2 linked regions of the Hyalangium ruber genome follow. Each later gene encodes a partner of the first gene's protein in a complex. Links are inferred from orthologs where the notes say so. Each region holds a gene or a part of one and is shown on either strand. Other genes may lie near its edges. The genes, in order: SYV04_RS34355 and lpxA.

Region 1 (3,309 bases):
GGTCGTCGACGCCCAGCTCAAGGCCGACACCCCGAATGGCCCCTTCTGGCGCCGGTACAACCTCGATGGCTACGGGGAGATGGCCGACGGCAGCCAGTGGGTGATCAGCGAGCCGAACACGGCGAGGACGTTCGGGCGGGCCTGGCCGATCTTCGCCGGGGAGCGCGGGGAGTATGCGCTTACGGTGGGCCAGCCGGCGGAAGGGTACCTGGCCGCGATGGCGCGTTCGGGCAACGAGGGGTACATGTTGCCCGAGCAGGTCTGGGATGGGCGGCCTCCGTCTGGACAGCCTGGCTTCTCGACAGGGGAGGGCACCTTCTCGGCCACTCCGCTCACCTGGTCTCACGCCCAGTTCGTACGGCTGGCGTGGTCCATCCAGGCGGGTTACCCCGTCGAACAGCCGAGTGTCGTCGCCTGCCGGTACACCCCTGTCTGTCGTAAGTGACGGGGCACTGAGGGGGACTCAGCTCGCGTCGAGGACCGCGCGGACCTCTCGCGCTATCCCCACCGCGCCCTGGGTGTCGCCGTGGACGCACAGCGTGTCCACGGTTCCGCTCTGAGACAGTCGGCGGGCGTTCTCCCGCGCCACAGTGGGATCGGTGATGACGGCGCCCGGCTGTCCTCGGGGCACGAGCGTTCCGTCTGGCAGGGTGGCGCGATCGGCGAAGCCCTCCCGTGCGTAGGAGAGCCCCTCCGCCAGGGCCGCCTCGCGCAGGGCTCCGGCGCCTGGACCGATGACGGTGACGCGCGGGCCGAGCACCTCTTTTGTTGCGGTGACCACCGCTCGGGCTAGCGCAGGATCGCGGTTCGCCGCGTGGTAGAGCGCGCCGTGCGGTTTGGAGAACTGCACCGGCACCCCCACGGCCGAGGCCTGCGCGGCGAGCCGTGCGCACTGGGCGGCGACCTGGGCGCGCAGCACCTCTGGCGTCACCTCCAGGGCCCGGCGCCCGAAGCCCTCGCGATCCTCGTAAGAAGGATGCGCCCCCGCCTGGGTGCCATGGCGCACGCACCGCTCCAGCGCCTCGCGAATGGAGCGCTCGTCACCCGCGTGCCCGCCACACGCGATGTTGGCCACGTGGGCGAGCGCGTAGAGTTGCTCGTCTTCGTCGGGTAGCTCTCCCAGATCGATGTTGAGGAGACACCGCGTCGTCAGTTGCCCTGTTCCCATGTGTTCAAGGCCTCCTTGCGTGCGACCGCTCCCTCCAGTTCACCCCGTCCCTGGACCGGCAACAGGAACGCGAGCACGCCCGCCACCAAAAAGGCCCCGGAGACCAGGAGGAACGCCACTCGCAGGCCATGGGTCACCGCCAGCGAGCCCACCGCGAAGGGCGCCACCGCGCTCAGGGCGCGCCCCACGTTGTAGGTGAACCCCTGGGCCGTGGCGCGGATCCGCGTGGGGAACATCTCGGCCGTCATCACCCCGAAGCCCGTGAAGTACCCCGTGCCGAAGAAGGCGACCAGGGGCCCCAGGAACAGGAGCACCGTCGAGTCGCGCACGCGCGAGTAGATGAGCACCAGCCCCGCCGCCACCAACAGATAGGTGATGTACGTGGGCTTCGGACGGAACCGGTCGCTGATGAAGCCGAAGCTCACGTAGCCGACCCACATCCCCACCTGCATCAAGACGATCCAGGTGGTGCTCTTCACGATGTCCAGGCCGGCGCCTCCCTGCTCGATGGGAACGCCCAGGAACCGGGGGATCCACGTGAAGAGCCCCCACCAGGCGAACATCGTCGCCGCGTTCACGGTGGCGGCGATTCCCATCCTGCGCAGCACCACCGGGTTCCGGAGCACCTCGCCCATGCCGACGTGGGGCACTCCCTCGGTCCGTGGGCGCTCGTGGAGATCCTTCCACTGCTGGGACTCGGGGACCTCCTTGCGGATCCAGAGCGTGAGCAGCGCCGGAAGGATTCCCACGAAGAACACGGCCCGCCACCCGAACCGAGGTAGCACCAGCGCCGTCACCACCGCCGCGATCGCGTAGCCCACTGCCCAGCTGCTCTGCATCAGCCCCAGCGCCTTGCCGCGATGCGCCCACTTCCGCCCCAGGCGATCGGCGAGGACACCAAAGAGCGCGCCTCCCACGGCGGACGACAGCAGCGTGAGCGAGCCGAGCAGCCCTGCCTCGCGCTCCGTCATCGCGAAGTCCCGCATCAGGTGCGTGAGGACGAGCGCGTACAGCATGGTGTCCATGCTGTCGAGCATCCACCCCAGGGAGCCCGCCCAGAGCGCTCGGCGCTGCTTCGAGTCCGCTTCCAGGTACCAGGCGAAGATCATGGGACCGCTCCTTCGAGCCAGGCCTGCAGCTCGCGCAAGGACTGCCGCGCTTCATCCAGTGTGACGGCACGGAAGGACAGCGTGTCTCCCAGCCAGCGCTGGGCGAGCTTGGGCACATCGGCGCGGATGACCTGCCCCAGGCGCGGGTAGCCGCCCGTGGTCTGTCGATCCGCCATCAGCACGATGGGCTGACCGTCTGGAGGGAGTTGGATTGTGCCCGGCGCCACCGGCTCCGAGAGCTGAAGCGCCGAGGGCACCACCGGCAGCGCGGGCCCCTCCAGCCGGTAGCCCACGCGGTTCGACCGGGAGGAGACGCGAAAGCGCGTCGAGACGAAGCGCTCCTGAGCCTCCGAGGAGATGCGCGGGCTGGCCTCGGGGATGAAGCGCACCTCTTCCCAGGGCTGCGGGTACCCATGCTCCCGGGCGCCCCGTACCGCCCGCGCCTGAAAGGGAGGTTGCGGCTTGAGCCGCAGCGCATCCCCCGCGCGCAGCGGGCGGCCGCTCAGCCCGCCGAGGCCTGCTTCCATGTCCGTCGCGGTGCTGCCCAGGAAGGAGCGTGCGCTTTGGCCCAGCCCACCTCCAGCCACGGCGACGTAGGCCCGGGCACCCCACACCCGGGTTCCAAACCGGAGCGTCTGCCCCACGTGTGCCCGATGCGCCAGGCCTGGGGCGAGGCCGGCTCCGTCCAGCGTGGCGCCGAGGTCCGCCCCGGCGATGGCGAACGTCGCCTCTTCCTCGAACACCAATTCCGGGCCCAGCGCGGTCACCTCGAGCGCCGGAGCGCCCGGGGCGTTGCCCACGAGGAGATTGGCGAGCGAGAGCGCCAGCGGATCCATCGCGCCACACGGCGAGACGCCCCACCGTCCAAAGCCCGGGCGACCCAGGTCCTGGATCGTGGTGAGCATCCCCGGCTTGCGAACGCGGAGGCTCATGCCGGCACCTCCCCGCCGAGCGCGCGATAGCGCTCCTCGGAGATGGGGACGAAGCGCAGCCGGTCGCCCAGGCCCACGGCGAAAGGCGGGTCCGCCTCGG
Region 2 (3,246 bases), on another replicon or contig:
TGGCGGGAGCCACGGTGGAGCAGGGTGCCTCGGTGGGCGCGCGCACCGTGCTCTATCCGGGCGCCTACGTGGGACCGGCCGCCCGCATCGGCGAGGACTGCCTGCTCTACCCGAACGTCACCGTGCGCGAGCGCTGCGAGGTCGGCTCACGTGTCATCCTCCACGCCTCGAGCGTGGTGGGCGCGGATGGCTTCGGCTTCGCGTTCGACGCCGAGGGCGAGAACGGGCCCTCGCACTTCAAGATCCCCCAGACGGGCATCGTCCGCATCGAGGATGACGTCGAGGTGGGGGCCTGCACCTGTATCGACCGGGCCACCATTGGCGAGACGGTGATTGGTCGCGGGACGAAGATCGACAACCTAGTGCAGATCGCCCACAACGTGAAGGTGGGCCCGCTGTCGCTGATCTGCGCGCAGGCCGGAGTGTCCGGCTCGGCGGAATTGGGCACGGGCGTGGTGCTGGCGGGGCAGGTGGGGGTGGTGGGCCACATCCGGGTCGGGGACCTGGCCAAGGTGGGTGCCCAGTCCGGCGTGGCGCACGATGTGCCAGACGGACAGGTGGTCTCCGGCAGCCCAGCGGTGCCGCACAAGGAGTGGCTGAGGAACTCGGCGGCGCTGAACCTGCTGGGGGACCTGGTCAAGGAAGTACGAACCCTGCGTCGCAGGGTGGAGTTGCTCGAGAAGGAGAAGGGCGGATGATGGATATCGGAGAAATCCAGCGGTTGCTGCCCCACCGCTACCCGTTCCTGTTGGTGGATCGGGTCGTGGAGATCATCCCGGGGCAGAAGCTGACGGCGTACAAGAACGTCACCATCAACGAGCCCTTCTTCAACGGCCACTTTCCAGGACACCCGGTGATGCCGGGCGTGCTCATCCTGGAGGCGCTGGCGCAGGCCTCGGCCATCCTCGCTTACAAGAGCGAGAACATGGACCCCGAGTCGAAGGTCACCTACCTGATGGGCGTGGACAACGCGAAGTTCCGCAAGCCGGTGCTGCCTGGAGACAGGCTGCAGTTGGGCATCGAGGTGCTGCGGCACAAGGGTGTGATCTGGAAGACGAAGGGGACCGCCACGGTCGACGGTGTGAAGGTGGCCGAGGGTGAGTTCCTGGCCACGGTGGTGGACAAGGACGCGAAGGCCGCCGAGGAGCCGGCGCCCTGAGCGGGCGGGACGGAAGGAGAGAAGTCATGGCTCAGGTTCACCCCACGGCGGTCGTTCACCCGGATGCCCAGCTCCACGAGACGGTGGAGGTTGGCCCCTTAGCGGTGATCGGTCCGAAAGTGCGGATTGGCGAAGGAACGCGCGTGGGGCCTCACGCCGTCATCGAGGGCCGCACGACGCTGGGCGCACGCAACCACGTGTTCCAGTTCTCCTCGCTGGGCGCCGCGCCCCAGGACCTCAAGTATGGGGGCGAGGACACCGAGCTGATCATCGGTGACGAGAACCAGATTCGTGAGTTCACCACGCTGCACATCGGCACGGAGGGCGGCGGCGGGGCGACGCGGATCGGCAACCGCAACCTCTTCATGGCCAACAGCCATGTGGCCCATGACTGCGTGGTGGGCAATGGCTGCATCCTGGCCAACAGCGCCGCGCTGGGCGGGCACGTGCAGGTGGAGGACCACGTCATCCTCTCGGGGCTGACGGCCATTCACCAGTTCACCCGGCTGGGCAGGCACTCCTTCATCGCTGGCGGCGCCATGGTCGTCATGGACGTTCCCCCATACTGCATGGCCCAGGGAGACCGGGCCGAGCTGGTGGGGCTGAACACCGTGGGCCTGGAGCGGCACGGCTTCAACGAGGAGCGGATCGCCCGCATCAAGGAGGCGTACAAGATCCTCTTCCGCTCCAAGCTGGGCGTCACCGAGGCCCTGGCGAAGCTGAAGGCGGAGCTGGGCGGCCACCCGGAGATCGATCACCTGATCGACTTCGTCAGCAAGAGCAAGCGCGGGCTGACGCGCTAGGCCCGCGCGGTGGAGCGGATCGGCCTCATCGCCGGCAACGGCCAGTTGCCCTTCCTCTTCGCCCGCGAGGCCCGCTCGCGGGGGCTGGAGGTCATCGCGGTGGCGCACCGCGGCGAGACGGATCCGGCGCTGGAGGCGGAGGTCTCCGCCTTCACGTGGGTGCGGCTCGGGCAGGTGGACCGCATCGTGCGCGCCTTCCAGAAGGCGGAGGTGAAGCGCGCGGCGATGGCGGGTGGCATCGGCCGGGTGCGGGCGCTCACCGAGGCCTGGCCGGACCTGGGCGCGGTGCGCATCATCTCGCGCCTGCGCAGCTTCCGGGATGACACGCTGCTTCGCGCCATCGCGGACTACTTCGAGGCGAGCGGCGTCACCATCGTGGCGCCCACGGACTACCTGGCCCAGGTGCTCTCCCCGGCGGGACACCTGGCGGGCCCGAGGCTGCACCCAGCGCAAGAGAAGGACGTGGCGCTGGGAGTAGAGGTGGCCGCGTTGCTGGGCCAGGCGGACGTGGGGCAGACGGTGGTGGTGCGCAACGGGCACGTGCTGGCCCTGGAGGCGGTGGAGGGGACGGACGAGACCATCCGCCGGGGTGGGAAGCTGGGCGGCAAGGGCGCGGTGGTGGTGAAGCGCTGCAAGCCAGGGCAGGACCTGCGCTTCGATCTGCCGGCGGTGGGCCCTCGCACGCTGGAGGTCATGCGGGAGGTGGGGGCGACGGTGTTGGCGGTGGAGGCAGGGAAAACGGTGCTGTTGGACGCACCCCAGCTCTTCCAGGCCGCCGAGACGAACGGTGTCTCCGTGGTGGCGGTGCCCTAGGCGCGGTGTCCGACATCTGTCGGATGTCGTACCTCGCTGGCCCCGTTCCCTGAATTCACAGAGCGTCCTACCGTCCTCCCCCTTAGGGAATCCCGCGCGCCGGGACCCTGTTTGTCCGCAACCGGCCCACCCGAGGTAGCCGCTCGATGACCGCTCGCCTGCTCTTGCTCTGCCTCGCCCTGACCGCTGTACCCGCCCTTGGAGGGGAAGCCATCCGCGTGACTCTCGAAGGACGTGCGGCGCTGGGCCAGGGGATGCCGGCGCTAAAGGTCCACATCCTGGAGCCCATCGCGGGCCTCGAGCTGAAGCTCAAGCGCTCGGACGGCCAGACGCTCGAGCAGAAGGGGAGCGGGCGACCAGGCACGACGAAGGCCTTCCCCCTGGAGCAGCCCGAGGGTCGCTTCCACTACGAGGGCGAGTTGACGGTGCGCTTCACGGACGCGGACCCGGGGACGATGCCCCTGTCCTTCG

The links.
Region 2: the proteins of SYV04_RS34355 (region 1) and lpxA are in contact, whole or in part, in a crystal structure (PDB 4J09), measured with the Escherichia coli proteins. The link is inferred for Hyalangium ruber from one-to-one orthologs.

The regions. Positions count from the first base shown.
Region 1 is NZ_JAXIVS010000015.1:80,114-83,422, reverse strand. Bases 214-3,213 are described here. They hold SYV04_RS34355 (MFS transporter), read right to left. Parts: upstream 2,278-3,213; coding sequence 1,150-2,277; downstream 214-1,149. Other genes in these bases: pxpB (5-oxoprolinase subunit PxpB), read right to left, coding at 3,206-3,213; SYV04_RS34350 (5-oxoprolinase subunit C family protein), read right to left, coding at 2,274-3,209; SYV04_RS34360 (5-oxoprolinase subunit PxpA), read right to left, coding at 464-1,168; SYV04_RS34365 (glycoside hydrolase family 15 protein), read left to right, coding at 214-445. Also shown: more of SYV04_RS34365, read left to right, coding at 1-213; more of pxpB, read right to left, coding at 3,214-3,309. UniProt on the Escherichia coli protein: Probably transports across the inner membrane the two dehydrated forms of N-acetylneuraminate (Neu5Ac), 2,7-anhydro-N-acetylneuraminate (2,7-AN) and 2-deoxy-2,3-didehydro-N-acetylneuraminate (2,3-EN).
Region 2 is NZ_JAXIVS010000009.1:397,921-401,166, forward strand. The notes cover bases 137-3,073. They hold lpxA (acyl-ACP--UDP-N-acetylglucosamine O-acyltransferase), read left to right. Parts: upstream 137-1,185; coding sequence 1,186-1,962; downstream 1,963-3,073. Other genes in these bases: lpxD (UDP-3-O-(3-hydroxymyristoyl)glucosamine N-acyltransferase), read left to right, coding at 137-698; fabZ (3-hydroxyacyl-ACP dehydratase FabZ), read left to right, coding at 698-1,159; SYV04_RS26515 (LpxI family protein), read left to right, coding at 1,972-2,775; SYV04_RS26520 (OmpA family protein), read left to right, coding at 2,994-3,073. Outside these bases: more of lpxD, read left to right, coding at 1-136; more of SYV04_RS26520, read left to right, coding at 3,074-3,246.